4 regions of the Nocardia sp. NPDC058058 genome follow, and region 4 is predicted to be linked to each of the others. Evidence: riboswitches for the same ligand, from Rfam matches in the RefSeq annotation. Region 4 holds a riboswitch; each other region holds the start of a gene.

Region 1 (7,758 bases), 800 kb from region 4:
ACGGTATTTCGCACCACTTTTGGCGAGCTGGTTCGAATAACCGCTGGTCTGGCGATCGACGTCGATTGAGTTCGCACCAATTTCCGCACCGGATGGAATATCCGGCGGGCCGTGGACGTAGGTTCGGAAGGTGACCGATTCTCCGACGCCTGGCGCCGAGCTCCACGTGCCCGACGACCTGAGCGGCATCACCGCCCAGCAGTATCGCGCCGCCATGCGCCATTATCCGGCGGGCGTCACCATCGTCACGCTCAAGTCTCCGGACGGGCCGGTCGGTTTCACTGCGACCTCGTTCGCCTCGCTATCGGCGCAGCCGCCGCTCATCTCGTTCAATATCGCCGAGACCTCGTCCAGCATCGCCGCCATGACCCAGGCGGAATCGGTGGTGGTGCACTTCCTGGGCGAACATCAGAAGCATCTGGCGCAGCGGTTCAGTCGCAGCGCCGAGGAACGTTTCACCGACCGATCGCTGTGGACCACCCTGGAATCCGGCGAACCGGTACTGCACGGGACGCCGATCTGGGTGCGCGCCACCGTGCACCAGCTGATTCCGATCGGCGATCACACCCTGGTGATCGGCCTGGTCACGCGGGTACACGACAACACCGAGGACGCGCCCGCCGTCGGCCCGCTGGTGTACTACAACGGCGTCTACCACCGCGCCGAGATCGCCGACTGACTCACGCCGCGGCGGAGGCGACGGTGCCGATGCCCAGCGCCGCCAGGATTCCGGCGCTCGCCTGCTCCAGCCGATCCCGCACCTTCGGCTTGCGCAGCAGTTCCACCGCACGCGAGGCCGCCAGGGCCAGCAGCACCATTTCGATTGCGGCGATGGAGGATTCGATCGCGCCCAGGGTGAGCGTATTCGCGAACGTCACCTGGGTGAGGAACTGCGGCAGCACCGCGAGATAGAACAACCCGACCTTCGGGTTGAAAATACAGGACAGCAACCCCGCGGCGAACGCCGAGCGAATCGATGACGCCCGTTCCCGCGACCCCCGCGCGGCCAATTCCGCCTCCGCGTCCGCGAGCCCCCTGCGATGCGCCATGAGCGCCCGAATCCCCAAGTACAGCAGGTAGATTCCACCGACCACCTTCAGGCTGCGATACGCCGTGGCCGACTGCTCCAGCAGCGCCGCCACCCCCGCCGCGACCACCACCGCCCAGACGATTCCGCCGAACGCGGATCCGGCCGCCGCCGCTATCCCCGGACGCGGCCCGGCCATCGAAAAACGCAGCACCAGAAAGGTATCCGGACCGGGGGTCAGGGCCAGCAGCACGCACAACCCGAGAAAGCTCAGCAGCAGGGGAAAACTCACCCTCCCATGGCAACCCACCGCGGCCCACGGGCGCAAGTGTTTTCACCGCACATGAGAAAGCCGCCGACGTTCCGGAGGAGAAACGTGCGGCGGCCCTCGGAGCGGCAGAGATTCAGTTCCGCGCGCTGAATTCCGCGCCCAGTTCGCGGAACACGTCGGTGTTCATCGTGAACGCCAGGCGAGCCTCGTCGAGCACCCGCTCGACATCGGCGCCTTCGATGGGCAGTCCGTCCAGGTTCTCCCGGTACTCGCGCTTGAACGCGGCCGGATTCGAGATGTCGTCGAAGACGTAGAAGCGCACGCCGTCGCCCTTCTTGGGCAGGTTCCACAGCTTCTCGGCGGTACCGCGAATGACCTGGCCACCGGACAGATCACCCAGGTAGCGGGTGTAGTGGTGCACCACGTAGCCGGCGGACCATTCGGTCGCGCACTCCTCGATGCGAGCGGCGTAGGCGGCGGTCGAGGGCAGCGGGGTCAGTTCATCGCGCCAGTTCGCACCGCCGAGGTAGGCCAGATCGGCTTCCAGAGCGGCCAGGCGGGCCAGGCCCGGCTGTACGAACGGTCCCGCGACCGAATCGGAAGCCAGTGCGGCGGAATGCTTTTCGAGCGCCTCGTAAACGAACCAGAGCTGCGAGGTGTAGCGGTAGAAGGCTTCGACGCCGAGTTCGCCGGTCAGCAGATCGCGCATGAAGGTGGAGTGCTCGGCCTCGGCGTGCTGCTGTTCGGTCGCGCTGCGGATGAGCGTCGAGAACGGCGCGGCGGTGTCGGTGTCCAACATGGTCGAGCTCCTCGTTCGGTCGAAATTACGTCTCCGGGGCGCCCACCTTTGGATACCCTAACTTTCTCTTCGACCATACGCTTCAGCAACGATCTCGCGATTCGACCTTTTCGGCCCTCCCGATCCAACTTTCGGATGATTTTCGCGGCGGGGTTGACAAGAACCGCGATCTTCTGCAAGCTCTTCAACCAGGTCATGAGTACCAGCGTCAAGCCCTGGCTAGCTGGTCGGCAACCCTCCTCCGCGGTGGGGTGCTCCAGGTGACGACCGGGCCGCCGCCCGACCGGGCGCGGCAAGCGCGGACTCTCGATCATTGCTTTCCTTGATCGCGTGTCCCTTGCCCGATGGGATTTCGTGATGACTGCTTTCGCCGACCAGACCTGTGCCGCCCTCGCCACCGTTTCCGGTTGTGAGCTCGAGGTACCGCTCGTGCAGGGCGGAACGATTCGCTACGCCAACTTCGACTATGCCGCCAGCGCACCGGCTTTGGCGCAGGTCACCACCCGCGTGCAGGATCTGCTGCCGTTCTACGCCAGCGTGCACCGGGGTGCGGGATACGCCTCGCGCGTCTCCACCGACTGCTACGAATCCGCTCGCGGTTCGGTCGCCCGCTTCCTCAACGCGGCCGACGATCAGGTCGTGGTCTTCACCCGCAACACCACCGATGCGCTGAACCTGCTGGCCTCCTGCGTGCCCGGTGACACCGTGGTGCTCGATTCCGAACACCACGCCAATTTCCTGCCGTGGACCCGCAACGGCCGCCGCGTGGTGCCGATCGCGGACACCATCGAGGAGACCATTCAGCGCGTGGTCGCCGAACTGTGCACCAAACCCGCTGCGCTGCTTGCCATTACCGGTGCGTCCAATGTGACCGGGGAACTGCTCCCGCTGGAGCGGCTGGCCTGGATCGCGCACCAGTGCGGCACCCGGGTACTGGTGGACGCCGCCCAGCTGGCCCCGCACCGGCGCATCGATCTCCAGACCAGCGGTATCGACTACCTGGCCTTCTCCGGTCACAAGGCGTACGCCCCGTTCGGCGCTGGTGTACTCGTCGGCCGCCGCGACTGGCTCGATGCCGCCGAGCCGTACCTCGCGGGCGGCGGCGCGGTCCGTTCGGTGAGCGCCGACAGCGTGGAGTGGGCTCCCGCCCCGCAGCGCCACGAGGCCGGTTCCCCCAATGTGCTGGGTGTGGCCGCCCTCGCCGCCGCGTGTGACGCACTGGCCGAATTCGACGAGACCACCCTGCTCGAACATGAGCAGTACCTCACCCACCGCCTGCGCTACGGCCTGAAAACCGTTCCGGGCGTGAACTTCCTGCGCATCTGGCGGGACAGCGCCGATGCGGTCGGCATCGTCGCCTTCACCGTCGACGGGTTCGAGCCCGGCCAGGTGGCGGCCTACCTCTCGGCCGAACACGGCATCGGCGTCCGCGACGGCCGCTTCTGCGCGCACCCCCTGCTGTCGCGTCTCGGCGTCGACGCCGCCGTGCGGGCCAGCATCGGCCTGGGCACCACCGCCGCCGATGTGGACCGCCTCGTCGACGCCATCGCCGCTCTGGTCGAGAACGGTCCCGCCTGGGACTACGCCAAGACCGAGGGCCACTGGAACCCCACCCCCGAAACCCGCCCCTTCGGCAGCTCGGCCGCCGGCGCGGCCCCCTGCGCGATCTGACCCTCGGTTCGCCGCTGGTCGCCGGTCGCGATCCGGGCCGGCGGCCGGTCTAGAACACCAGGTAGCGGCGAGCGAGCTCTTCCACGAAGGGATCGTCGTCGGCGACGGCATCGAGGATGTCGAGGTCGTCCCGCACCGAAACCTGGCGTCCGTCTTCCTGATCCGGGTCCGGCGGCCCGTCCTCATCGAGCTGCCGGACCAGTTTCGCGCGCACGCGCTCCTTCAGCGAATCACTCATAGCCAGAGCATGCCCGGTTTGCCCGAGGTAATTCGGCCAGGCACGCCGACCGATCACACCGGCGCGAGCCAGCTCCCCCACGGCGTATTGCGGACCACCGTATATAGGACGAGAAAGGCCAGCGTCACCCACAGGGCGGTCCTGGGCAGCACCCGCGGTAGCGGCGGCGGGCTCGTCCGCCCACGGAACCCGCTCACCAGCCAGGTCACCCACCACGCCAGGAATCCCAGCAGCAGCGGCACCAGCAGGATATTGCTGTGAATCGCGTCGAGCACCCGGCCGTCGGTGAGATTGTGCAATCCGCGCAGCCCGCCGCAGCCGGGGCACCAGTACCCCGTCACTTCCTTGAACGGGCAGAGCCCATACGACCCCGACTCATGCGGATCGCGAAAGTGCAGTAGCACCAAGCCACCTGCCACCGCGGCACCGCCGAGCAGCGGCAATCCGGCACTCAGCCACCTGGGGTGAGCAGCGGATTCGGCGTCACGCGCCTGCACGGTTTCCACCAGACAACCGTAACCGGGCCCGCCGCAACCCGCCATATTCCGCGCGACTTCGCACCCCCGGACAGTGCGGTTCGCAGTCCGAACCCGTGGGTATGCTTCCCCTGCAAGGGTTTTCGATCCGCGGGAGGTAGGTCACATGCGCCAGCGCCAGGCCGACAGTGGCAGAATCGCCCGCGCCGCCGCCTCCGCGGGCATGCTCGCCCTCATCATCGTCGCCAAAGCGGGCAGCATGACCTTCGGCTACTCATTCCCCAACAGCCTGCTGATACTGCTCGTAATCGCGGCGATCGGCGGCGCGTACCTGCTGTTCCAGCGCCGCGAGCGCCCCGGCTCATCGGGCACGAACCCCGTCCCGGTTCCGGCTGTCGCCCAGGTCGGCGACAACCCGCGATCCGGCGCGGTTCCGCCTGCCGCCCACCGGGTTACCGACCCGTCCGCACCACCGGTTTCCGTTCCCGCCGGCGCGCAGCGGGTCATCGGCCCGGTCGCGGCATCGCACGCGGCCGATCCGGCCGCCGCCGTGGCCACCATCTCCGCGCACGCGCTGCACCCGAACTATCAGGAGCCGCCCACCATGCCGGTGCACTACCGCACCGGGACGGCGCCGGACGACGCACCGACCATCGGACTCGGCGGCTCACACGACGATCCGCCGACCGTGGGCCTCAGCGAATCGGCGCCCGCTCGCTGACCGGCGCGGTGAGCGCGCCCGCGAGCATGTCGATGATCTCGGTCCACGCGCCGGTGTCCCCCGCCGCGACCCGGCCCGACTCCACCGCCCGCTCATGATCGGCCAGTAGCGCGAACAGCATGGTGGGCAGCGCGCGCAGCCGATGCACCCGCAATCGCGGTGCGAGCGTGGTCATTTCATCGCCGAGCCGCTGCATGATCACCCGCACCGAGGTGCGGCGGTCGCTCTCCAGATTCGAGGCGTCGGTGACCGCCGGGTGGGTGTGGATCTGTTCCAGGAAGCGCGCGTAGTGATGACTGCCCTCGCTGGCCCCGAGTTCGAACATCGGCAGCACCAGCGCCTCCAAGAGCGCGTGCACCCCCGCACCCGCGCCGACCTGTTCCGCGAGCATTTCCAAGCGCCGCACCTCGAGCGCGCCGAGTCGCAATTCCACCACGGCCTCGATGAGTCCGTCCCGCGAACCGAAGTGGTACTGGATCGCCGAATTGTTCCGCTGTCCGGCGGCCGCGGCGATATCGCGCAGCGGCACCGCCTGCCCGCGTTCGGCGATCAATCGCTCGGCCGCGAAGATGATCCGCTCCCGCGCCTCGTTCACTCCCACAGGTGCAGAATAGCCGTCCACCAGCCGATAAAGAACTCATCCTTGACAGTTAAGCACTTGTTCTTAAAGCTCTGGGTGACTGCCATCACTCGATAGGACTGCACTCGATGATCCTGGACACCTTCCGACTGGACGGCCGCGTCGCCGTCGTCACCGGCGCGGGCCGCGGTATCGGCGCCGCGACCGCGCTCGCGCTGGCCGAGGCCGGCGCCGATGTCGCCCTCGCCGCCCGCACCCCCGCGCAGCTCGAGGACGTCGCGGGCAAGATCCGCGCGCTGGGCCGGCGCGCGGTGATCGTGCCCTGCGATCTGAACGACCTCGACACCGTCACCGCCTTCGCCGATACCGCCGCCGCCGAACTCGGCCGCCTCGATATCGTCGTCAACAATGTCGGCGGCACCATGCCGAACACCTTCGCCACCACCTCCCCGCAATTCCTGGAGGACGCCTTCCATTTCAATGTGTCCACCGCGCACGCCCTCACCCAGGCCGCGCTGCCGCACATGCTGAAGAACGACGGCGGATCAGTGGTCAGCATCTCCTCGATGATGGGCCGCGCACCCGGTCGCGGGTTCCTGGCCTACGGCACCGCCAAAGCCGCACTCGCGCACTGGACCCGGATGGCCGCCTCGGATCTGTCCCCGCGCGTGCGGGTGAACGCCATCGCCGTCGGCTCCGTCCTCACCTCCGCGCTGGAAGTCGTTGCGCAGCAACCGGAAATCAAAGCCAAGATGGAGGGCGCGACCCCGCTGCGCCGCCTCGGCGAGCCCTGGGAGATCGCCGCCGCCATCGTCTTCCTGTGCTCGCGCGCGGGCGGCTACATCACCGGCAAGATCCTCGAGGTCGACGGCGGTATCGAAGCACCCAACCTCGAACTCGGCCTGCCCGACCTGTGAACCGGAGTCAGCCATGAAATACCGTGTCGTGCAATGGAGTACCGGCAATGTCGGCCGCCGCACACTCCGCAATATCATCGCCCGCCCCGAACTGGACCTGGTCGGCGTCTGGGTGTCCAGCGACGCCAAAGCCGGTCGGGACGCGGGCGAACTCGCGGGCCTGGACACCGAAACCGGTGTCCTCGCGACCACCGACGCCCAGGCCCTCATCGCCCTGAAACCGGACTGCATCGTGCACACCGCCATGGCCGACGACCGGCTCATGGAAGCCGTCGAAGACCTGAAGATGTTCCTGCGCGCGGGCATAAACGTGGTCTCCAGCAGCCCCGTCTTCCTCCAATTCCCTTACGGCACACTGCCGGACGAGGCCATCGCCCCGATCATCGAAGCCGCCGACGCGGGCAACGCCTCACTCTGGGTGAACGGCATCGACCCGGGCTGGGCCAACGACTGGCTCCCCCTGCTGCTCTCCAGCGGTTCCGAGCGCATCGACGCGGTCATCTGCTCGGAGATCATGGACTACTCCACCTACGACAACCCCAAGGTCCTGTTCGACATCATGGGCTTCGGCAGCGCGCTGGACGACCTGCCCCTGCTGCTGCAACCCGGCGTCCTCACCCTCGCCTGGGGCAGCGTCATCCGCCAGCTCGCCGCCGCCCTCGACGTCGAATTGGATTCCGTCACACAGCATTACGAACGCCTCCCGGCCACCGAGGAACTCGTCGTCGGCAAACGCACCATCGCCCCAGGCACCGCCGCCGCCCTGCGCTTCCAAATCCACGGCATTCGCGCGGGCCGCGAAATCCTCACCCTCGAACACGTCACCCGCCTACACCCCGACCTCGCCCCCGACTGGCCCCAGCCAGCCGGAAAGGGTTGCTACCGAGTCGAAATCAAGGGCGACCCCGACTACCTGCTGGACCTCCAGCTCTACAGCAACGGCGATCACGCCGAAGCGGGCGTGGTGGGCACCGCGGCCCGCCTGGTCAGCGCCATCCCCGCCCTGGTTCAGGCCCGCCCCGGCCTCCTCACCGCCATGGACCTCCCCCTGACCACCG
Region 2 (7,758 bases), 990 kb from region 4:
GATGATCAGTTCGAGGCGGCCGTCCGAGAGATTGTCCAGCGTCGAGTAATCCTCGAAGGCACGCACCGGATCCAGCAGGCTGAGCGTGGTGACGCCGGTGAACAGCGCGATCCGATTCGTGACGGCGGCGATATGGCTGAGCACCACCGGCGGTGCGGCCGAGATGAAGGGATCCTCGTGCCGCTCCCCCACCGCGAAGCCGTCGTAGCCGAGGTCCTCGGCCAGGCGCGCGCTGTCCACCACCCGGCGCAACCGCTGCCGGGGCGTCTCCTGGATGCCGGTGACCGGGTCCGGGGTATGCGTGATCAGGGTAAGGAGCAGGAATTTCACGTACTCAGCCCTTCTTCTTCGGCAGGCCGGGCGGGTTGATCCGGGAGGCCGTCACGGTCTCGTTCTTCAGGCCCCAGCGGTCGATGACCTTCTGGTAGAGGCCGTGATCGATGGCGTACTGGATGGCCTCGTGGATCGGCCCGATCAGACCGTTGTCCTTCTTCACGAGCACGCCGATCTCGGCCTGCAGGGCATCGCCCGCACCGGAGAGGGTGCCGATCACCTTGGTCTGGCCCGCGGTGACGGCGTGGTACTGCGCCGACGGGTTCGGACCCAGGTAGCCGTCCAGGCGGCCCGAGGACAGGCCCAGGTAGTAGTCGGTGATCTGCTGGAAGTAGGCGATATCGATCTTGGGCAGGCCCTCGGCGATATTCGCCTCGTTCCACTGCACCAGGATCTGCTCCTGATTGGTGCCCGAGCCGACACCGATCCGCTTGCCCGCCACCGACTTTCGATCGGTGAAGGTCCAGGTCGCGTCCTTGGGCACCTCGAGCGCGAGATTGTCCAGACGATAGGTGGCGAAGTCGAACTTCTCCTTGCGCTCCTCGGTGACGGTCACATTGGAGATGAAGGCGTCCACCTCACCGGAATCCACCTTGACCGAGTTCTGCGCCCAATCCGCGGTGCGCAGATCGACTTTCAAGCCAAGGATGTCGGCGAAGAGGTTCGCGAAATCCACCTCGGAGCCGACCGTGGTGCGATCGTCATTGGCCAGGAAGCGCAGCGGCGGCGCGGACGCCGCCGAACCGGTCACGATCAGCGTGCCGCGGTCCCGGATCGCCTTGGGCACCTGTGCCGCAATGGAATCCACCTTGTCCGCGTGCACGCGGCCGGACTGCTGCGGGGTCAGATCGTAGGTCAGGCCGTTCACCGTGCGCGTGCTGTCCGCGCCACCGTCGCCGTTACCGCACGCGCCGACGAACAGGCCCAGGATCGCGACCGCGAGCGCGGTGCTTATCCGTCTGCGACGACTCGACAAAGACATGACATTCCTTCACTTGGGGACGACGCGTCAGAGCGCGTGCGAGAGAAAAGCTTTGGTGCGCTCATGCGCGGGCTCGTCGAAAACCTGGGCGGGCGGGCCCTGTTCGACTATTCGCCCGGCGTCCAGCAGCACGACGGTGTCGGCCACCTCGCGGGCGAAACCCAGTTCGTGCGTGACGATCACCAGCGTGGAACCCGACCGCGCCAGATCCCGGATGACATCGAGCACCTCGCCGACCAGCTGCGGATCCAGCGCGGAGGTGGGCTCGTCGAACAACAGCACCTGCGGGCGCAGGGCCAGCGCGCGGGCGATCGCCACCCGCTGCTGCTGACCACCGGACAGTCGGCGCGGATACTCATCGGCCTTGTCCGCCAAGCCGACTCGCTCCAGCCACCGCGCGGCCTCGGCACGCGCCTCGGCCTTGGGCCGGCCGAGCGCGCCGATCAGCGCGAAGGCCACATTGTCCCGAACCGTCTTGTGCGGGAAGAGATTGAAGTTCTGGAAGACGAATCCGATGCGCGAACGCTGACGCAGGATCTCGCGCTCGGGCAGCTCGTGCAGTCGATTGCCCCGGCGGCGGTAGCCGACCAGTTCACCGCCCACCCGGACGGTGCCGGCATCCACCTTCTCCAGGTGGTTGATGGTGCGCAACAGGGTCGACTTGCCGGAACCGGACGCACCGAGGATCACGGTGACCTCGCCGGTGCGCACCGCCAGATCCACCCCGCCGAGCACCTCGAGGTCGCCGAAAGACTTTCGAATGCCGCGCAATTCGACCGCGTACTCGCTCATCGCGCACTGCCCTTCGCGAAGTGGCGTTCGATGTAGTACTGCGCGACATTCAGGATCGAGGTGAGCACGATGTACCAGACCGTCGCCACCATGAGCAGCGGCACCACCCGGCCATTGCGGCCGAAGATCACCTGCACCTGGTAGAACAACTCCGCGATCGCCATCGTCGAGACGATCGAGGTGCCCTTGAACAGGCTGATCACCTCATTGGCGGCATTGGGCAGAATGCCGCGCATGGCCTGCGGCGCGATCACCCCGAAGAACTGCCTGTGCCAGGGCAACCCGAGCGATTTGGCCGCCTCCCACTGCCCCTGATCCACCGAAATGATCCCGGCGCGAATGATTTCCGCCGAATACGCGGCCTGATGCAGCGCCAAACCGATGACTGCGGCGGTGAATCCGCTGATCACACCGTTCACGTCGAAGGTGTAGAACGCCGGTCCGAAAGGCACGCCCAGCGACAGCGTCTTGTACAGGTACGCGATATTGAACCAGAACAGCAATTGCACGATCAGCGGAATGGACCGGAACAACCAGATGTAGGCCCACGAAAGAGCCTGTAGCACCGGGTTTTTCGACAGGCGGCCGATCGCAAGCCAGACGCCGAGGAAGAAGCCGAGCAGGGTGCCCCAGAACGTCAGCTCGATGGTCACCTTCAGTGCCGAGAGCACCGAGGCGGCCGTGATGTACTGCGCGAACGTGGACCAGTCCCAGCCCGGATTCACGGCCAGGCCGTGCGCGAACTGCGCGACCACCAGCAGCGCGATACCGCCTGCCACCCAGCGCCACGGATGCCGGGTGGGTGCGACGGTCAGCGCGCCGTCGTCATGATGTGCGTCCTCCTCCCGGGAATCGGGCGGCGCGGCAAGGGTACTCATGTGGATCTGTCCTCCATCGGTCCCGGCGGTAGCACCCGCACCCGAATCGGGGGGTTGCTGCGACTTCTACGAGCCAGGTCTCTCGGTCGCTCTGGATGGTGAGGATGACGTTACGAGCCGGTCCGGCGACTGTCGCCGGTCCGGATCAACGTGAATTCAATGGCGCGGCAATGATTTCAGCGGAGGGCCGCAGCCAACGGCCTCAGCTGGCGGCCTCGGTCAGTCCCGGCGGCGCGCCGTCGTGCAGCGAACGGAATCCGCTGCGATGGAATACCAGCGGCTCGGTATCGGGATGCGCGGTCAGCCGATGCACCCGCAACAGCACCACCGCGTGATCGCCCGCCGGAACCTGTTCGTGCACAGAGGCTTCCAGCCAGGCGCTGGCGCCCGCGATGAACGCGGCATTGCCGTGCCCGCTGCGCAGTTCCACATCCCGGAAGCGGTCACCGTTGCGCGAACTCAGACTGCGCGCCGCGGCCTGCTGTTCGGTCCCGAGCAGGCTCAGCCCCAGCAGTGACGCCTTCTCCAGCCGCGGCCAGGTCTCCGAGGAGTACTGCACGCACAGCGATACCAGCGGCGGGTCCAGCGACACCGGCACGAAGGTGCTCACCACCATGCCGTGCGGTACCCCGCCGATCCGCGCGCAGACCGCCACCACTCCACTGGGGAAGTGCGCGAAGGTCTTTCGCAGATCCGCCCCATCCACCGTCGTGAGTGCGGCCGCATCGCCGCGAATCGAGGTCAGCTCACCCATCACCCCAGTGCACCACCGCGGGCGCACTCCGGACACCATTGGATTCACGGAGATCGCAAGGAAATACGACGAACCCGCTCGGTCGTTCGACCGAGCGGGTTCCATCCATCCTCGCGGTGCCATCCGTTCCGGCCGGGACCATCGGCGGAACGGATGCGTCCGGACTACTTGGCGGGCTGCACCGAGGGCTGGTTGATGGTGGTGAAGTACTGCGCGGCAGCCAGAATCGCGACCGGGGCGGTCACGAACAGCTGGCCCGCCAGGGTGCCGAGGAACCCGATGACGCTCATGCCGACGATGCAACCGAACACCGCGCCGCCCAGGGCGCCGAACATGGCGGTCAGCGCACCGGTCACGGTGGCCAGGGTGGCGCCGCCGATGAGGCAGCCGACGGCCGCGCCGCCGATGCCACCGACCAGGGTGCCGATGGTGGCGCCCATCGCGACGGTGTCCTTCAGGCGGTTCCAGGCGGCCTGCTCACGGTCGTAGTCGGTCTTCCACGGAGCCTGGTTCTCATAGGGCAGCGCGACCGGCTGGTAGACAGCCTTGTCGACATCGAACTCCGGGGTCAGGGTCGCGGTGCGATCCTTGATCTCGGCCGCGATCGGGAAGACGAAATCGTCCACCCGGAAACTCAGTTCGGAACCCGCGACCGTGGCGCCATTGGCGGCCTTGATCTTGAACACACCATCCTCGACCACCAGCGAACCCGCATCGGTGTGAATGACCGTATTCGTCTGGGAATTGGTGGCCGTGAAATTGATTGCGGCCGAATCCGATTCAGGAGCGGCATTGACCGTGCCCGCGGACACGCCCAGAGCTGCCGTCACCAAAACGGCGACAGCAGCGAATTTACTCATCTTCATGTACTGCTTCCCTCATCTCTCGTGCAGTGCGTCGGCCAGCATCGAGCAAGACGGGGCCGCGCGGGAGTCTTGCAACCCTGATGATTCGAAGTATTGACAAGCAACGGCCCCCGCTCGAATTGTGTGAGCGGGGGCCGTGCCGTGAAACTGTGAAACCGTGAAACTACTTCGCCGGCGCCTGCAGCGTCGGCTGGTTGATGGTGGTGAAGTAGTTGAACGCGGCGATGATCGCGACCGGAGCGGTCACCAGGATCTGGCCCGCGAGGGTGCCCAGGAAGCCGATAACGCTCATGCCGGCGATGCAGCCGACGATGCCCGCCGGGAGCGCACCGAACATGGCGGTCAGGGCGCCGGTCAGCACCGCCCCCGCGACGCCGCCGATGACGCAACCGACAGCCGCGCCGCCGATGCCGCCGACCAGGGTGCCGATGGTGGCGCCCATGGTGATGGTCTGGGTCATGCGGTTCCAGGCGGCCTGCTCACGGTCGTAATCCGACTTCCAGGGAGCCTGGTTCTCGTACGGCAGGTTGATGGGCTTGTAAACACCCTTGTCCGCGACGAATTCGGGGGTCAGGGTCGCGGTGTGATCCTTGATCTCCGCGGCGATCGGGAAGACGTAGTCATCCACCCGGAAGCTGAGCTCGGTGCCGGCCACGGTGGTGCCGTTGGCAGCCTTGATCTTGAAGACACCGTCCTCGACGACCATGGAACCGGCATCGGTCCGGATGACCGTGTTGGTATCGGTATTGGTGGCGGTGTAGTTGATGGCACCGGCGTCGGCGGCCTCGGGGGCAGCTCCCGCAGTACCGGTGGCGACGCCGAGAGCAGCGATCACCAGCGCCGCGGTGGCGGCGAATTTCTTCGAAAGCATTTTTTCGGTTTTCCTCATCAGGGATCCGCAGGGGGAACGAGGGAATCGAAACCCGTTGACGCGAACATGAGATTGCCCGAGGATGCCGCGAACATGAACACTGTCGCGGCAACCTCGGGCAAACCGCCCCGAATTATTTACCGGGGGCGACGAACGGGGTGTTGATGGTTGTGAAGTACTGCGCCGCGGCGAGAATCGCGACCGGCGCGGTGATGAACAGCTGACCCACCAAGGTGCCCAGGAAGCCGACCGCGGCAACACCCGCGATGCAGCCGACCACGGCGGCCGGGAGCGCACCGAACATGGCGGTCAGCGCACCGGTCAGGGTCGCGCTCACCGCACCGCCGAGCACGCAGCCGATGGCCGCGCCGGCGATGCCGCCGACTGCGGTACCGATGGTGGCGCCCGCACTGATGGTGCTGGTCAGACGGCTCCAGGCGGCCTGCTCACGGTCGTACTCGGTCTTCCACGGGGCCTGGTTCTCATACGGCAGGGCGACCGGCTTGTACACCGCGTGCGCCTGATCGAACTGCGGCGTCAGGGTCGCCGTCCGATCCTTGATCTCCGCCGCGATCGGGAAGACGAAATCGTCCACCCGGAAGCTCAATTCGGTGCCCGCGACCGTGGTGCCGTTGGCCGCCTTCACCTTGAACACGCCGTCCTCGACCACCAAGGATCCGGCATCGGTCGTGATGACCGTGTTCGTGTTGGTATTGGTGGCGCTGTAGTTGATCGCACCCGCATCGGCCTGCGCCGGAGCCGCTGCCACGGTCCCGGTCGTCACGCCGATCGCGCCTATCAAAAGGGCCGCGACCCCGGCGAATTTCCTCATCTTCATTGGTACTGCTTCCCTCACCACTGCCTGAAACGAACTGATGGCGGCAAGCATTAAGCAACCGAACCGATTACCAGAGGTTAAAAACCAGCTTGATTCGATCGGGCCGGTGTACCGGGGACTACTTCGACTTGGCGGCGGCCTTGGCCTGCTTCTTGAATTCCCTTACCTGAGATAGGGATTCGGCGTCAACGACATCGGCCACCGAACGCCGGGAGCCGTCCTCGCCGTAGGCGCCCGCGGCCTCGCGCCAGCCCTTGCCGGTGAAGCCCTTCTGTTTGCCCAAGAGCGCCAGGAAGATTCGGGCCTTCTGATCGCCGAAGCCCGGGAGGGCCTTGAGCCGCTTCAGGACTTCCTTGCCGTCCGGATCTCCGGCCGTCCACAGGCCGGAGGTATCACCGTCATAGTTCTCGACTATGAAATGGGCCAGTTCCTGCACGCGGCGGGCCATGGAGCGGCCGTAGCGGTGAATGGCGGGCGGGGTGGCGGCGAGTTCCTCGAATTCGGCGGGATCGGCGGCGGCGATCTTATTGATGTCGAAGCCGCCCATCCGATCGGCGATCTTCTGCGGGCCGCGGAACGCATGCTCCATCGGGAACTGCTGATCCAGGGTCATACCCACCAAAAGCGCGAAATCGTCCGCCGAGAGCAGGGCGTCGGCGGCGGGTTCTTGAGCGATACACACAGCGCGGCTCACCATGGCTCGATCATCCCACCCGTCCCGCGTTGCGGTGACGCGGGTCACGAGTAGGGTCGGCGCCATGCCCGACACCATGGCTAATTCTTCAGTGGGAACCGTGCCGCACGACGGCCTCGGATCCGGCTCGAAACCGGATCGGTTCGATCGCGACGGCCAGGATCAACTGGTCGATGTCCAGGATTTGCAGGCCGCGCTGCCAGGCGTGCGCCGACTGCGGAACTGGGCGCAGGACGCATTGGCGGTACAGCCCGGCGAAAGCGCCGTCGATATCGGCTCCGGCACCGGATCCGAAGTATTCACCTTCGCCGACCGGGTCGGCCCGACCGGATCCGCGATCGGCGTCGAACCCGATCCGCGACTGCTCGCCGAGGCCGAACGGCGCGTGCGCCAATCCGGCTCCACCGCCAAATTCGTCTCCGGCGACGCCTACGGGCTGCCGTTCGGCAGCGAGAGTTTCGATATCGCGTTGTGCGAGCGGGTCTTCCAGCATCTGACCGCGCCCGCCCGCGCGGCCGGGGAGATCGCCCGGGTGCTCAAGCCCGGCGGGCGCGTGGTCGTGATGGACAGCGACTGGGGCACGGCGGTCGTGCACCCCGGTGATCGCGCCGTCGTGCACGAGGTGATCGAAACCATGATCGCCGGGACCACCAATCCGTTCGCGGGGCGGCGGCTCGCCGGACAGCTCACCGCGGCCGGACTGGTCGTCGACGATATCGGTTCGCACGCACTGATTCAGGACGGCGGCAT
Region 3 (7,758 bases), 1.7 Mb from region 4:
CGATGTCATCTCCGGTCTGGAAGCCGGTATGCGCACCATCCTGGTGACCACCGGCATCTCCACCCAGGCCACCGTCGAACAGTATCCGTACCGGCCCACCGCCGTACTGCACTCGGTCGCGGAACTCGTCGGCAAGACCAAGGCCCCGTTCGACGCCTGAAAGACGCTGCGATTACTCGGATTCGATGGCTTCGAGCGCGGCCGACAGGTCGGTGAGCGAATCCACGATCCGGGTGAAGCGCTCGATACCCAGCTCGGCCACCAGCCGCGCGGACATCTCGGCGTGCTGCGGATTGATGCGCCGCACCGCCGCATGACCCGCCGCGGTACCGGCCACCAGCTTGGCACGCTTATGCTGCGGATTCGGGCGGTACTCGGCAAAACCCTTCTCCACCAGCAGATCCGCGATGCGCTGCACGCTCTGCCTGGTGATGCCCATCTCGCGGGCGATGCCCGCCACCGGCAGCGGCTCGTGCAGCACCGCGCCCAGCACCTGCCACCAGGCCGCGGTGAGCCCGGCCGGACCGGCCAATTCCTCTGCGATGGCCAGGAATTGGCCGTTCAGCTTGAAAGACGTGATCGCCGCCGTACTGAAGAGATCCTGTTCGGTGCGGGTCATGCCGTCGCCACCGCGCGGCTCTCCTCGTATTCGGCCAGCGCGAAGAAGCCCGCCGGATCGTTCTTGCCATAGAGCAGATACCAGGCCTCGAGGATGTGCGGTTCGAAGATATCCAGCCGGCCCAGAATGGCGCGGGCGAAATCGACCGGCAGGGTGCCGCTGGCGGTGATGAGATCACCGTCGGTCACGGCGGGCTCGTAGACGAAGTCCGCGCCACCCGAATATCCGCTCATGGCAAGGTATTCCGCCGCATTGCTGGTGTGCCTGCGGCCGTCCAGCAGACCCGCGCTCGCCAGGCCGAAGGTCGCGCCGCAGATGGCGGCGACCGGGACACCGGCGGCGAGGAAATCGCGCGCCTTATCGGCGAAGGCATTCAGCGCACCGGCTTCCCAGGTGGCCGAGCCGGGCAGGATCAGCATGGCGCTGTCGGACGGGGAGAGTTCGTCGAGGGTCAGATCCGGCGTGACCCGCACACCCCCCATGGAGACGACGGAATCCTTTGTGGCGCCGACGGTTCGGACCTGCCACTCCCCCGGCTCGCGATGCCACAGCGGGCGGTTGATGTGCGCGGTGGCGAAGCCGGGCTCCCAATCGGAGAAGGTGTCGTACACGGCCAGGTGAACTGTTTTCGTCATGACAGCATCCTGTCATGTTTGACAGCAAGCTGTCAATAGCCGCAATCCTTCGGACTCCGACCGAAACGACAAAGGGCCGGAACCGTCGATGACGGTTCCGGCCCTCGGGGCTTCCTATCAGGCCAGTGCCCGGCCCAGATCGTTCAGCAGATCCTCGACATCCTCGAGACCGATCGAAATCCGCAGCACACCATCGGAAAGACCGATGGCCGCACGGCCTTCCGGACCCATGGCGCGATGCGTCGTGGTCGCCGGATGCGTGATCAGCGTCTTGGAATCACCGAGGTTGTTCGAGATATCGATGATGCGCAGGCCGTTGAGGACCTCGAAGGCGCGCTTCTTGGCCGCTTCGGCCTGCGCCTTCAATTCGAAGGTCACCACGGTGCCACCGCCGGACATCTGACTCCGGGCCAGCTCGTACTGCGGATGCGACTTCAGGAACGGGTACTTCACCCAGGCCACGGCCGGATGCAGTTCCAGGAACTCGGCAATGCGCAGCGCCGACTCGGTGGACTGGCGCACGCGCAGCGGCATGGTCTCCAGACCCTTGAGCAGCGTCCAGGCATTGAACGGGCTCAGCGCCGGACCGGTATGGCGCATAAGGGTTTTCACCGGGCCGTCGATGTACTCCTTCGACCCGAGGATCGCGCCGCCGAGCACCCGGCCCTGACCGTCGATGTGCTTGGTGCCGGAGTAGACCAGCACATCCGCGCCGAGATCGAAACCGCGCTGCAGCAGCGGGGTGGCGAAGACGTTGTCCAGCACCACCTTCGCGCCCGCCTTATGCGCGAGATCGCAGACCGCGCGCACATCGACCAGCGATTGCATTGGATTGGAAGGGGTTTCGAAGAACACGGCCTGGGTCGGCACCGACAGCGCCTCTTCCCACTGCGCCAGATCCTCACCGTCGACGAACACGGTCTCCACGCCCCAGCGCGGCAGAATCTCATTGGCCACCACGAAACACGAGCCGAACAGGCTGCGCGCGGCCACCAGGCGATCACCCGCGGCGAGCAGCGCACCCAGCGCCGTGAACACCGCGGACATACCGCTCGCGGTGGCGAAGCACGCCTCCGCGCCGTCGAGCAGGCGCAGGCGCTCCTCGAACATGGCGACCGTCGGATTGCCGTAGCGCGAGTACACGAAGTGCTCGATCTCGCCGGTGAACGCGGCCTCGGCGGCCTCGGCGCTCTCGTAGACGAAACCCGAGTTCAGGAACAGCGCCTCGGAGGTCTCGTCATAGCCGGAACGGCGCGTACCACCGCGCACGCCCAGCGTGGCCGGGCCGACGCCCTCGGGCAGCGGCCGCTCGAATGAACCACCGGTGATCATGACTGCCTCCACGGAAGCCCATCGGCGCGCCAGCCTTCGCTGCCGCGGTGACCCTGCGCGTCCAGCGCGCCTTCGAAACCCTCGAGGACATTGAAAGAAGGGGAGATGCCGATCGCCGTGGCGGCGGTGGCCGCGCCGATGGAGCGCTGACCGGAGCGACAGATGAAGATCACCGGCGCTTCCGAATCCGCGGCGCGCTCGGCCAGGGCCTGCTGAAGTTGGTCCGTGAAGCGCGAATTGGGGGTGCCGCTGGTGTCCACCCACTCGATCAGCGCGGTCGGCCGCCCGATGCCATTGGTGTCGGGGACCCCGACGAAGCGCCATTCGGCTTCGGTGCGCACATCGACCAGCACCGCATCCGGATTGTCCCGCAACAATTCCCACGCCTGCTTCGGCGAGATATCGCCCGCGTAGCTCACTTGTCGACCTCCTGTGAATCCGCACTTGCCGCACCGTTGCCCGATGCGCGGCCAGGTCGTCACCCGGAGCACCCCGCCGCGGAGGAGGGTTGCCGACCAGCCAGCCGGGGCTTGGCGCTGGTACTCATGACCTGGGATGAGATTGACCGAAAAAAGGCCCACCTGTCAAACCGTGCAGAGTGTCGCGGCGGGTCAGGAATCGCAGACCAGCCACAGACTGCCGGAACGGGTGAAGTGCCAGGTGGAGGTTGATTCCTTCCCGGCCGTATCGAAGGTGACCTGCGCGGTGGCCCGGTCCCCGGTCACCGCCGGATCGCCGAGTTTCACGAAGTCGAAGGCGGTACCGTCACCCGCCTTGGCGGGGGCGAGCGGGGAGCGTTCCTCGGTGAATCCGTCGCAGACCACGCGGGGGTCCAGTGTGCCGGTGGCGCTGCGGGATTGGAGGAACTTGCGGGAGGCCAGCTCGAGCCGGTCCGAATCTGTGACATTCTTCTCAACCGGCGAAACCAGGGCGGCGACCACGATTCCCACGATCACCAGCACCAGGACGCCCGCGGCGACCAGGAATGGCAGCATGCTGCGCGCACTGCTCTGATCGATCGGTATCTGCTGGTCGTCGGCATCTTCCATGACTCGATCATGCCCGGTCACGGCGGTGCGATCGGGCGCGACACCGGCATTTCACGCTGCTGGGCGTCCGCACAGTTGCGCGGCACCGGCGCGGGCGGGGGCTTCCGCCCACCGATAGAATCAGCAGAATTTCCGGTTGAAAACGGAAATAGCAGGACCACGCAGCAACGCTGCAGCTTCGGGGATTCCAATGAAGGGCACCCCGGGGCGAGGGCGTCAACTTAGCCTAAGCTAAGAAAGACGGCTGAGACTTGACGGCAAGATAGTTCAACCAAAGGGTGCGCCAAGAATGACCGAACAAGCAGCGACCCGCCCGCTTCGTATAGCGATCGTGGGCGCCGGCCCGGCCGGAATCTACGCGGCGGACGCGTTGATGAAATCCGACGCCGACGTGAGCATCGACCTGTACGAGCGGATGCCCGCGCCGTTCGGCCTGATCCGCTACGGCGTCGCCCCGGACCACCCGCGCATCAAGGGCATCATCACCGCCCTGCACAAGGTGCTGGACAAGCCGCAGGTGCGCCTGCTCGGCAATATCGACTACGGCGTCGACATCAACCTCGAAGATCTGCAGCGCTTCTACGACGCGGTCATCTTCTCCACCGGCGCCAACGCCGACCGCGCGCTCGAGGTCCCGGGCATCGAACTCGACGGCTCCTACGGCGCCGCGGACTTCGTCTCCTGGTACGACGGCCACCCGGACGTGCCGCGCGAATGGCCCCTCGAAGCCGAGAAGGTCGCGGTCCTGGGCGTCGGCAACGTGGCCCTGGATGTGGCGCGCGTGCTCGCCAAGACCGGCGACGAACTGCTGCCCACCGAGATCCCGCCGAACGTGTACGACGGTCTCAAGGAGAACAAGGCCCTGGAAGTGCACGTCTTCGGACGTCGCGGCCCGGCGCAGGCCAAGTTCACCCCGCTCGAGCTACGCGAACTCGATCACTCGCCGACCATCGAGGTCATCGTCGATCCCGAGGACATCGACTACGACGAGGGTTCCGAGGCCGCGCGCCGGCACTCCAAGCAGGTCGACATGATCTGCAACACCCTCGAGCAGTGGGCCATCCGCGACGTCGGCAACCGCCCGCACAAGCTCTTCCTGCACTTCTTCGAGAACCCGGCCGAAATCCTCGGCGCGGACGGCAAGGTCGTCGGCCTGCGCACCGAGCGCACCGCGCTCGACGGCACCGGAAACGTCAAGGGCACCGGCGAATTCAAGGATTGGGACGTCACCGCCATCTACCGCGCGGTCGGCTACCTGTCGCAGAACATCCCCGCCCTGCCGTTCGACGATCAGGCGGGCACCGTGCCCAACGAGGCCGGTCGCGTCCTCATCGACGAGAACGCCGACGGTGCGGCGCGTTTCATGCCGCAGACCTACGTCACCGGCTGGATCAAGCGCGGACCCGTCGGCCTCATCGGCCACACCAAGGGTGACGCCAACGAGACCATCGCCTGCCTGCTCGACGACGCCGCGAAGTTCACCGCGGCCGCCGAGCCGGAACTCGATGCGGTCACCAAATTCCTGGAGGACAAGGGCGTCCCCTTCACCACGTGGGCCGGTTGGTACCGCCTGGACGCGCACGAGCGCGCCCTCGGCGAGCCCGAAGGCCGCGAGCGGGTCAAGGTCGTCGAGCGCGAGGACATGCTGCGCGCCAGCGAACCGGACAAGGTTTCCTGATCAACCTGGTTCCCCTCGACTGACCTGGCCCAATCCGACAGGTGGACAAGGTTTTCCGCACTTGTCACCGTTGTGAGGCATGCTGATCACGTGTTCGATGCCCATCTCCACATCTTCGACCCGCGGTTCCCGCTGGCCGAGAACGAGGGCTACCTGCCCGACCCGTACACCGTCGCCGATTATCGACGCCGCATGCAGCGCTTCGATATCGACGGCGGCGCGGTGGTCAGCGGGTCGTTCCAGGGCACCGATACCAGTTATCTCCGGGCAGCCCTCGCCGAATTGGGTGCGGGCTGGGTCGGCGTCGTCAATCTGAACGAGGACGCCACCGACGCCGAGATCCTGGAATTGAACCGCGCGGGCGTGCGCGCGGTCCGGTTCAATTTCAAGCGCGCGGGCGGCGATATCGTCGGGCTCACCATGCTGGCGCGGCGGGCCTACGAGCTGGCCGGATGGCATGTCGAGCTGTACATCGACGGGTCCATGCTGGGATCGCTGGAACCGGTCATCACCAAACTGCCCAAGCTGTCCATCGATCACATGGGCATGTCCGACGACTGCCTGCCCTACCTGCTGAATCTGGTCGATCGCGGGGCCAAGGTGAAGGCCTCCGGCTTCGGGCGGGTCGCCATGAATGTCGGGATGGCGCTGCGCAAGGTGCACGCGGTGAATCCCGAGGCGCTCATGTTCGGGTCCGATCTGCCCGGCACCCGCGCCGGGCGGCCGTTCCTGGACTCCGATATGCGGATCATCTCCGATTCGGTCGGTAGTGACCTGCACAAGGTGCTGGACGACAACGCCCGCGCCTTCTACGGGCTGCCCGCCAAGGAACGCCGCATCGAGGATCCGACACCGACCGTGCCGCTGTTCGGACCGGAATCACCGACGCTGCGCCTGCACCGCTCCGAACTGCCGGCACCGGCGGACACCTTGCCGCTACCCAGGATCGACCCTAGGTCGCGATAGCGGCGATCAGCCAAACACCCGCTGCCAGTAGCGCACCCAGCAATTCCACCAGCATCGACAGCCCGACGCCCTTGAGCGCGTGCACCGTCGACCGCCAGGCCGGAGTCTGTTCGCGCAACCGCTGCAACTCCGAAACATAAACGCCGAGAACGAATCCCAGAATCAACCCGATCACCGGCACCACGAAGAAGCCGATGATGCCCAGCACCGCGCCCAAGAGCAGCGACCGATTCGGCACCCCCGCCTCGCGCAATTTCCGGCCCGGCCAGGTGTACTTGATGACGCCGCTGATCACCAAAAGCGTTGCGCAGGCGGCGAATACACCCCACGCCGTCGCACCCCCGGTCATGATCGCCCACACCAGAATGGCCACCAGAATCAGGATCACGCCGGGCAGAATCGGCACGATCACCCCGAGCAGTCCGACAAGTATCGCGAGGCCGACCAAGACCTCGCCCGATGCACTCACCGCTGTTCCTCCCACACTGCCGACTTGCACGCATTGTCGCCCACCCGGGCGAATTCCGCTCACACCTTCGGTGTCGCGCACGACATCGGCGGATGTCTTCGTGCACATCGCCAAGACCCGCGCGCGCGGCCGGACGGCCTTGCCGCGGGGCCGGGGTGTCACGTTATTGTCGTAGCGTCAACACCGGTGTTGTGGCCGGTGCGCTGGAACGATGAACCGAGGTAGGGCGTGAGCACTCCATCCACCGCCAAGCAGGGCCCGCTCGCGGGGGTCCGGGTAGTTGAACTCGCCGGAATCGGCCCCGGACCGCATGCGGCGCTGCTGCTCGCGGATCTGGGCGCGGACGTGGTGCGGGTGCAGCGGCCGAACCAGCTGCCCGGCTTCATGGAGCGGCCGCAGTGGCGCGGGCGCACCATCGTCGAGGCCAATCTCAAGGATCCGGCCGATATCGAGAAGGTGCTCGGGCTGATCGAGAAGGCCGATGTGCTGCTCGAGGGCTTCCGACCCGGCGTCACCGAGCGCATGGGACTGGGACCGGACGTCGCGCTGGAGCGCAATCCCAAACTCGTCTACGGCCGCATGACCGGCTGGGGCCAGTACGGTCCGCTCGCCGATCGCGCCGGGCACGACATCAACTACATCTCGCTCACCGGCGTGCTCAATGCCATCGGGCGCAAGGGCGAGCGGCCGGTGCCGCCGCTGAACATGGTCGGCGACTTCGGCGGCGGGTCCATGTTCCTGGTGTTCGGCATTCTGGCCGCGCTGGTGGAACGCCAGTCCTCGGGTAAGGGTCAGGTCATCGACTCCGCCATGATCGATGGGGCGCTTGCCCTTTCGCACATGATCTGGGGCATGAAGGGCGTCGGACTCTGGTCCGATGAGCGCGGCACCAACCTGCTCGACACCGGTATGGCGTTCTACGACACCTACGAGACCTCCGACGGCAAGTACATGGCGGTCGGCTGCATCGAACCGCAGTTCTACGCGGAAATGCTGAAGGGCCTGGAGAT
Region 4 (7,758 bases):
CCCGGCGTTTTCCTCGGGACCTCTGGTACCAGGTCCGCGCGGTAGGACGCCAAACAAGACGAGCGTACTGCTGCTGCCGACCTCACCGCGCGGGCAGCCCCCGCTGTGCGGGACCCCATCCGAGTTACTCACAGGTAGCAAAGGCGTGACCCAGGGCACGAAACACCCCCGCCGCGCATAGCTCGACTGGGGTGCGAATTCGAACGGATCAGACTCCGACGTGCACGTGCTCGGAACCCTCGAGCAGATTCTCCGGCTTGTCCCGGATCATGAACGCGATGATCGGAATGGTCAGCAGGAAGAAGCCCGCGCCCGCGTAGAACGCGATGTCGTACCCGTGGATCGAGGCGCGCGCCACCACATTGTCGATGGTCGGGTGATTGCGGGCATACCGCTCGGTCGCCTGCACCGACAGCGTCATCAACAGTGCGGTGCCGATGGAACCGCCGACCTGCTGCGCCGCGTTCAACAGCGCCGAGGCCACACCGGAATCCTTGTCATCGACCTGATGCAGCGCGGTGGTCTGCATGGCCACGAACAAGCCGCCCATACCGAGCGCGATCAACAGGATCGCGGGCAGCACATGGGTGGCATAGCTGTCCCCGAGCTCGAGCTGCGCCAGGTAGAGCAGCCCGGCGGTGCCGAACAGCGCGCCGACCAACATCACCGGCCGCGGTCCGAGCTTGGGCAGCACCGCGCTGGCGATACCGGCCGAGATGACGATGCCGAGCGGGAAGGGCAGGAACGCCGCGCCCGCCTTGAGCGCCGAGTACCCGAGGGTGATCTGCAGGTAGAAGCTCAGGTTCAAGAACATGGCGAACATGGCGATCGGGGTGATGAGCGCGACCAGGAAGGACCCGCCGCGATTGATTTCACCCGGAATACGCAGTGGCAGCAGCGGATTCGCGGTACGCCGCTCGATGGCGACGAACGCGATCAGCAGCGCCACACCCACGCCCAGCAGCGACAGGGTGCTGGTCGCGCCCCAGCCGTCATCGGCCGCGCGGCTGAAGCCGTAGACCACCGAGACCAGGCCGAGCGTCGCGGTGATCGCGCCGGGCAGGTCGTACCCGCCGGTGCGCGGGGCCGGAACGTCCTTGATGACGAACGCGATGGCGCCGGCGAACGCCAGCAGCGCGATGGGGGTGTTCACCAGCAGGCACCAGCGCCAGCTGGCGTATTCGGTGAGCGCGCCGCCGACGATGAGGCCGATGGCCGCGCCGCCCGCCGAGACGCCCGCGAACACGCCGAACGCCCGCGCACGCTCCTTGGCCTCGGTGAAGGTCACCGACACCAGGGACAGTGCCGCCGGAGCCAGCAGCGCGCCGAACGCGCCCTGCAAACCGCGTCCGATGAACAGTTCCGCGGTGTTCTGTGCCAGACCGGCCAGCCCGGAGGCCGCGGCGAAGCCGATCAGGCCGATCAGGAAGATGCGGCGGCGGCCGAGGTAATCCGCGAGCCGCCCGCCGAGCAGCAGCAGGCCACCGAAGATCAGCGTGTACGCGGTGAGCACCCACTGCCGGTTGCCGTCACTGATGCCCAGGTCCTGCTGGGCGAAGGGCAGGGAGATGGTGACGATGGTCGCGTCGAGCACCACCATCAGCTGGGCCATGGCGATCACGCCCAGCGCCAGCCAGCGCTTGGAAGCGCCTGCCTGACTTGATGTTTCGTTGGGCGCGTCGATCGCGGTCCCAGTGGTCATGCCGTCTCCTCGGGAGTGGTTCGAACAGCTCGCTCCATCGTGGCACCGGCCGACATTTGGCGTCAAGAGAAAAGTGTCGCAATCAGACAGTTGGCCGTTAACGTCACAATCCTGTCCGACGGCTATACAATGACGGCATGGCCGAGTCGTCGACGATCGCTGATTCCCCACAGCGGCAGCACACCCTGGAACGGCACCGCCCGGGCCTGCGCGAGCGCAAGAAGCAGCAGACCCGGACGCGAATCATCGATGTGGCGCTGCGGCTGTGCGACACACAGGGGTTCGACGCCACCACCGTGGAACAGATCGCCGATGAGGCCGATGTCTCACCGCGCACCATCAACCGCTACTTCGACAGCAAAGAGGCGATCGTCATCGCCCCCGTCGAGGACATGGGCAAGGCCCTGGCCGAACAGCTGCGCGCCCAGCCGATCACCGGCAATGAACTGCAAGCCCTGCTCGATGCCTTCCGGGCCACCGTCGAACAGGTCATCGACGGCGACAATCCCGCACCCTTCCGCTGGTTCCAGCAGATGCAGCGCATCTCACAGAACAACGCCACGGTGCGCGCGGAAAGCCTGTCCGCCGCCGACACCAAGACCCTGTCCATGACCACCGTGCTGGGCGAACGCCTGCGCATGGACCCCAATTCCATGCCGGTGCGGCTCATTTCGACCACCTGGCACGGCATCGTGCGCGTGGGCATGGAGTGCGAGTTCGACGCCGCCTCCGAATTCCCGGATTGCTCCAGCGCCGGATCGGCCCGCGAGCTCATGGACAACGTCACGGCCGCCTACAACGAGTTCATTCGCAGCTGCGCCCTCCCCGTCGCCGAGGCTATTGCGCCGCCCCGTTAGAATCTGCGCCAAGGTCAAGAGCATCAGCGCCAAGCCCCGGCTCGCTGATCGGCAACCCTCCAGCAGCGGCGGGGTGCTCCGGGTGAAGACCAGGCGCTCGAAGGCCGAGCGCAAGCGCACTGTAGGAGGACCCGAGATGTGTTGTTGTCGAAGCCAATTCGCCTTCCGATAACGTCCGCCTCCGCCGATTCCGGCGACCTTTCCACCTGGAGCACGACATGAGTGACTCGACCGCGCCCTCCGCCTCCCCCGCGAACGGCGATACGGATCCCGCCAACTGGTCCTTCGAGACCAGGCAGGTCCACTCCGGCCAAGCCCCCGACGCCGCCACCGGCGCGCGCGCCCTGCCGATCTACCAGACCACCTCGTACGCGTTCCGCGATACCGATCACGCCGCCGCGCTGTTCGGGCTCGCCGAGCCGGGCAATATCTACACACGCATCATGAACCCCACCCAGGACGTGGTGGAGCAGCGCATCGCCGCGCTGGAGGGCGGTGTGGCGGCCCTGCTGCTGGCCTCCGGGCAGGCCGCGGAGACCTACGCGATCCTGAACCTCGCGCAGGCGGGCGATCACATCGTGTCCAGCCCGCACCTGTACGGCGGCACCTACAACCTCTTCCACTACTCGCTGCCCAAGCTGGGCATCGAGGTCAGCTTCGTGGACGATCCGGATGATCTGGCGCAGTGGGAAGCGGCCGTGCGGCCCAATACCAAGGCGTTCTACGGCGAGACCGTCGCGAACCCGAGCAGCTCGATTCTGGATATCCCGGGCATCGCGGGCGTCGCGCACGCCGCCGGTGTGCCGCTGATCGTGGACAACACGGTCGCCACGCCGTACCTGATCCAGCCGCTCGCGCACGGCGCGGACATCGTGGTGCATTCGGCGACCAAGTACCTGGGCGGGCACGGTTCGGCCGTCGCGGGTGTGATCGTGGACGGCGGCACCTTCGACTGGACCGTCACCGACGCCGAGGGCAAGTCGCGGTTCCCGGGGTTCACCACCGCCGATCCCAGCTACCACGGTGTGGTCTTCGCGGATCTGGGCGCACCGGCGTACGCGCTCAAGGCGCGCGTGCAGTTGCTGCGCGATCTGGGTGCGGCCGTCGCGCCGTTCAACGCGTTCCTGATCGCCCAGGGCATCGAGACGCTGAGCCTGCGGGTGGAGCGGCACGTATCCAACGCGCAGGCGGTCGCGGAGTTCCTGGCGCAGCAGCCGGGCATCGAGAAGGTGTACTACGCGGGACTTTCCGACTCCCCCTGGTTCGAGCGTGGCAAACAGCTGGCACCCAAGGGCGTCGGCGCGATCGTGTCCTTCGAACTGGCCGGCGGTGTCGATGCGGGCAAGAAGTTCGTGGACGCTCTCGTGCTGCACAGCCATGTCGCTAACATCGGGGATGTGCGTTCGCTCGTGATTCACCCCGCCTCGACCACCCACTCCCAGCTGACGCCGCAGGAGCAGCTCGCTTCCGGCGTCACCCCAGGTCTGGTGCGGTTGGCCGTGGGCATCGAGGGAATCGACGACATTCTGGCGGATCTGCGCAACGGACTTACGGCGGCCGCGAGTTGACCGCCGATACGGATTCGAAGACCACCGTCCCGACCGCGGCGGCGCTACTACCGCCGCCGGACGGGACGCTCGCCAGCTTCTCCATCGGGGATGTGGCACTGGAGAGCGGCGCCGTCATTCCCGATGTGACGCTGGCCGTGCAACGCTGGGGCGAACTATCCCCGACCGCCGATAACGTGGTGCTCGTGGAGCACGCGCTCACCGGCGACTCGCATGTGGTCGGCCCGGCGGATGTGCATCACGACTCCGCCGGTTGGTGGGACGGGACCATCGGTCCCGGCAAGGCCGTCGACACCCGGGAATGGTGTGTCATCGCGATCAACGTGCTCGGCGGCTGTAAGGGCAGCACCGGCCCGTCCTCGCTGGCGCCGGATGGAAAAGCTTGGGGCGGAAGGTTTCCCGAGTACACCATTCGCGATCAGGTGACCGCGGAGGCGCAGTTCTTCGATCTGCTCGGCATCGACCGATTGGCCGCCGTGGTCGGCGGGTCCATGGGCGGTATGCGGGTGCTGGAGTGGATGATCGGCTATCCGGAACGGGTCGGGGCGGCACTGGTGCTCGCGGCCAGCGCCCGCGCCACCGCGGATCAGCTGGGGCAGCAGACCACGCAGATCGCCATCATCAAGTCCGATCCGGACTGGCAGGGCGGCAACTACTACGGCACCGGGCGCGCCCCGATGACCGGTATGGGACTGGCCCGCCGCATGGCGCACCTGACCTACCGCGCCGAGGCCGAACTCGACCACCGTTTCGAGAACCATGCCCAGGGTGACGAAAACCCTTGGGAGGGTGGGCGTTACGCGGTGCAGAGCTACCTCGAGTATCAGTCGGACAAGCTCATCTCGCGGTTCGATCCGGGCACCTACGTCTACCTCACCGAGGCGTTGAACCGGTACGACGTGGGTCGCGGGCGCGGCGGCGTCGAGGCGGCGTTGCAGAGTACGCCGGTGCCGGTCGTGGTCGGCGGCGTGGATTCGGATCGGCTGTATCCGCTGCGCAATCAGCAGGAGCTGGCGGATCTGCTGCCGGGCTGTAAGGGCCTGGAGATCGTGCACTCGCGCGACGGTCACGACGGCTTCCTGACCGAGACCGAGGCGGTCAGCAAGCTCATGGCGGAGACCATGGAGCTGGCGCGCGCGGCGCGCGGCTGACGGTGTGACGCACGGGACTGACGGGTCTTTACGGAATTCCCGCGGTGCAATGACCGCGGGTTCTCCCATGAGTCATACCTGTTTCGTCTGAATTATCTTGACGCACTGTCGGTTTCGCACCGATGACACCTCGGTAACCGACACGCCGATTTCGTGACTGAATCGGTGCATCGTCGTAAGGTATGCAACATGACAGCAGCCTTCGATGACATGGATCTGCGCGATCTGGTCGCGTTGCTCTCCGACGAGGAACAGCACGAATTACGTCCCGCCGTGCTGCGCGTATTACACCGTTTACCCGACCAGGAAATCCTGCGCCGCGAACTCGGCCGCCGCCTCACCCCCGCCTGACGCACCTACGACGTTCCCCGTACACAGCAATTCCCCGGAGCGTTCGCCGCTGCCGGGGAATCTTTCGTCGCGGCCTAGGTGACCCCGAGGCTGTTGATCGTCGCCGCCAACACGATGATCACACTCCCCATCACCGTCAACCACGCCACATCGAACGGCTTACTCCGCACCGCCAACACCCCCACCCGCTCGGTCGGCAGCATCAATCGGAACCCCGCCGCCAGCAAAGCCGCCCCCCCGAAGAAAAACGTCCCCCGCCGCCACCGATCCCACGCCAGAAACACCACCGCCACCACCAACACGGCACCGATCAACACCATCGGCAGATGATCACGCACGGCCTGACCGAACCGGCTGCTGGGACTCGAGGGAGCGGCATGGGCTGGACTCACGGGGCGAGTCTAACGACCCCCGCGATACCAGGGAGCAGCCTCCCAATCCCGGCGATCCCGCTCCCGGACTTCGGGCGGTACCAGGGCGTCCTCGACGCCGGTGAAACGTAGGAATTCCGCATCGAGGCAGTTGTCCCAGTCATCGGCACTGCGATGCTCCCATTCGCGGCCCCATTCGGTGTCTTCCATCCGAGCGCGATGCACAACCCTTCCCTGCCAACGGAATTCGACAAGCGTCAGCTCCGGAGACGCATCCGCCAGCGCTTCCAACCAGGGCGGATCGATGGCGGCCAGCGTATCGCCGTAGTAGCAGGGCGTGGTCGGCGTGCTCAACGCCGATTCCGTTTGTGGCGACGGCGATCTCGTCAACCCGGCACACGGGCCGATTTCCATGTCCTCGCGGCCGTTTCCGGTCCGATAGCTCCCAGATACGGTCAGCCCCCACGCACCGTCCTCATGACGCCGCCAGTCCCGCTCGGGCGCGAAGGACGGCCGCGCACCGGCCGAACTCACTCGGACCTCATCGAAACCGTAACGGCAGAAACGACCTTCGTCATCGGGATAGTGGCACGCGATGACGTCCTGGTCGCCGCCCTCGTCGTAGTGCCGCACCCATACCGCGCGATACCGCTCGGCGTTGAGCTGATCGAGAAAGTCCATCATCCCGAGACTCTTCCCGGACCCGTACTGGATGTCTGCGTAGCTCATGTCCTCCGCCACCCGGAACCAGACCGGAACCCAGTACGAACCGACACTACGGTGATCGCCGCGTGCGAAGTCGATCAGCATCGCGGCGATCCACTCCGCCTCGGAGTGCTGAATACTGTGACCGGTCTGCGCGTAGACGCGAACGAAGTCCGTGAAGATGTTCGACACGCCCACATCATGTCCGCGACCACGCGAATCAGGCGAGGCGTTTTTCCCGCACCGCGCCGGCGGCGGGCTGCGGACGGTATGGCCGCCGGGCTCTGGGATGCTGGTGGGCGTGTTTCATTTGGTGTTCTTCGAGCCTCGTATCCCGCCCAATACCGGCAATGCCATCAGGCTGGCCGCTGGGACGGGGTGTGAGCTGCACCTGATCGAGCCGCTGGGGTTCGATCTATCGGAGCCCAAGCTACGCCGGGCGGGGTTGGATTATCACGACCTCGCCTCGGTTACCGTGCACCAGAATCTCAGTGCCGCATGGGAATCCATCAAACCTGAACGGGTTTTCGCCTTCACGGCGGCCGCCACCACCCGCAATACCGATATCGCCTACCGCGACGGCGACGTACTGCTCTTCGGCCCCGAACCCACCGGCCTCCCGGAAGAGGTGCTCACCGACCCCAAGGTCACCGAGCAACTCCGCATCCCCATGCTCCCCGGCCGCCGCTCCATGAACCTCTCCAACGCCGCCGCCGTCGCGGTCTACGAAGCCTGGCGCCAACAGGGTTTCCCGGGCGCGGTGTAGTGCCATACCGCCGAGACACGCGACAATGGGGATGAAACCGTCCTAGCTGCGAAAAGCCCGGGAGGCTGCGGGTATGCCGAATTACCCTGACGACGTGGCACTTCCGTATACCCAACCTGAACTCCCGGAGCGCATGACATGGGAGGAACTCGAGCAGCTTCCCGATGAGATCGCCGAGCAGATCGAGCTTTGGGACGGACATCCGGTCTGGCTACGACGTGGCCCCAGCGAACACCAGGCCTTCACCGGCCGCCTCTGGGCCGCGCTGGAACGCAGCGCTCGCACGG

Evidence for each region. A riboswitch is a leader RNA that binds a small molecule or an ion and turns the genes downstream of it on or off. The one in region 4 is predicted to bind S-adenosylmethionine.
Region 1: another riboswitch for S-adenosylmethionine. It lies ahead of ACFVUS_RS19285 (aminotransferase class V-fold PLP-dependent enzyme); the one in region 4 lies ahead of ACFVUS_RS16025 (bifunctional o-acetylhomoserine/o-acetylserine sulfhydrylase).
Region 2: another riboswitch for S-adenosylmethionine. It lies ahead of ACFVUS_RS20075 (amino acid ABC transporter permease); the one in region 4 lies ahead of ACFVUS_RS16025 (bifunctional o-acetylhomoserine/o-acetylserine sulfhydrylase).
Region 3: another riboswitch for S-adenosylmethionine. It lies ahead of ACFVUS_RS23140 (rhodanese-like domain-containing protein); the one in region 4 lies ahead of ACFVUS_RS16025 (bifunctional o-acetylhomoserine/o-acetylserine sulfhydrylase).

Annotation. Positions count from the first base shown of each region.
Region 1 covers NZ_JBHVSA010000002.1:989,601-997,358, forward strand. The annotation lists gene ACFVUS_RS19265 (YbaK/EbsC family protein) at 1-69, shown strand, start outside; gene ACFVUS_RS19270 (flavin reductase family protein) at 215-679, shown strand; gene ACFVUS_RS19275 (LysE family translocator) at 681-1,319, opposite strand; gene ACFVUS_RS19280 (heme oxygenase (biliverdin-producing)) at 1,432-2,097, opposite strand; SAM riboswitch class IV at 2,289-2,402, shown strand; gene ACFVUS_RS19285 (aminotransferase class V-fold PLP-dependent enzyme) at 2,455-3,768, shown strand; gene ACFVUS_RS19290 (hypothetical protein) at 3,818-4,006, opposite strand; gene ACFVUS_RS19295 (DUF2752 domain-containing protein) at 4,060-4,512, opposite strand; gene ACFVUS_RS19300 (hypothetical protein) at 4,649-5,203, shown strand; gene ACFVUS_RS19305 (TetR family transcriptional regulator) at 5,178-5,804, opposite strand; gene ACFVUS_RS19310 (SDR family oxidoreductase) at 5,912-6,700, shown strand; gene ACFVUS_RS19315 (diacylglycerol kinase) at 6,714-7,758, shown strand, end outside.
Region 2 covers NZ_JBHVSA010000002.1:1,170,347-1,178,104, forward strand. The annotation lists gene ACFVUS_RS20060 (LLM class flavin-dependent oxidoreductase) at 1-330, opposite strand, end outside; gene ACFVUS_RS20065 (transporter substrate-binding domain-containing protein) at 335-1,315, opposite strand; gene ACFVUS_RS20070 (amino acid ABC transporter ATP-binding protein) at 1,343-2,107, opposite strand; gene ACFVUS_RS20075 (amino acid ABC transporter permease) at 2,104-2,985, opposite strand; SAM riboswitch class I at 2,996-3,087, opposite strand; gene ACFVUS_RS20080 (flavin reductase family protein) at 3,188-3,739, opposite strand; gene ACFVUS_RS20085 (hypothetical protein) at 3,904-4,605, opposite strand; gene ACFVUS_RS20090 (hypothetical protein) at 4,769-5,476, opposite strand; gene ACFVUS_RS20095 (hypothetical protein) at 5,610-6,314, opposite strand; gene ACFVUS_RS20100 (HhH-GPD-type base excision DNA repair protein) at 6,433-7,011, opposite strand; gene ACFVUS_RS20105 (methyltransferase domain-containing protein) at 7,109-7,758, shown strand, end outside.
Region 3 covers NZ_JBHVSA010000002.1:1,847,834-1,855,591, reverse strand. The annotation lists gene ACFVUS_RS23160 (HAD-IIA family hydrolase) at 1-160, shown strand, start outside; gene ACFVUS_RS23155 (MarR family winged helix-turn-helix transcriptional regulator) at 173-619, opposite strand; gene ACFVUS_RS23150 (type 1 glutamine amidotransferase family protein) at 616-1,254, opposite strand; gene ACFVUS_RS23145 (O-succinylhomoserine sulfhydrylase) at 1,372-2,586, opposite strand; gene ACFVUS_RS23140 (rhodanese-like domain-containing protein) at 2,583-3,005, opposite strand; SAM riboswitch class IV at 3,022-3,137, opposite strand; gene ACFVUS_RS23135 (hypothetical protein) at 3,198-3,635, opposite strand; gene ACFVUS_RS23130 (FAD-dependent oxidoreductase) at 3,925-5,313, shown strand; gene ACFVUS_RS23125 (amidohydrolase family protein) at 5,404-6,279, shown strand; gene ACFVUS_RS23120 (DUF456 domain-containing protein) at 6,266-6,748, opposite strand; gene ACFVUS_RS23115 (CaiB/BaiF CoA transferase family protein) at 6,977-7,758, shown strand, end outside.
Region 4 covers NZ_JBHVSA010000002.1:184,878-192,635, forward strand. The annotation lists gene ACFVUS_RS16015 (MFS transporter) at 209-1,702, opposite strand; gene ACFVUS_RS16020 (TetR/AcrR family transcriptional regulator) at 1,840-2,559, shown strand; SAM riboswitch class IV at 2,572-2,682, shown strand; gene ACFVUS_RS16025 (bifunctional o-acetylhomoserine/o-acetylserine sulfhydrylase) at 2,778-4,127, shown strand; gene ACFVUS_RS16030 (homoserine O-acetyltransferase) at 4,124-5,278, shown strand; gene ACFVUS_RS16035 (hypothetical protein) at 5,468-5,629, shown strand; gene ACFVUS_RS16040 (DUF3017 domain-containing protein) at 5,704-5,949, opposite strand; gene ACFVUS_RS16045 (hypothetical protein) at 6,031-6,897, opposite strand; gene ACFVUS_RS16050 (tRNA (cytidine(34)-2'-O)-methyltransferase) at 6,995-7,471, shown strand; gene ACFVUS_RS16055 (Uma2 family endonuclease) at 7,605-7,758, shown strand, end outside.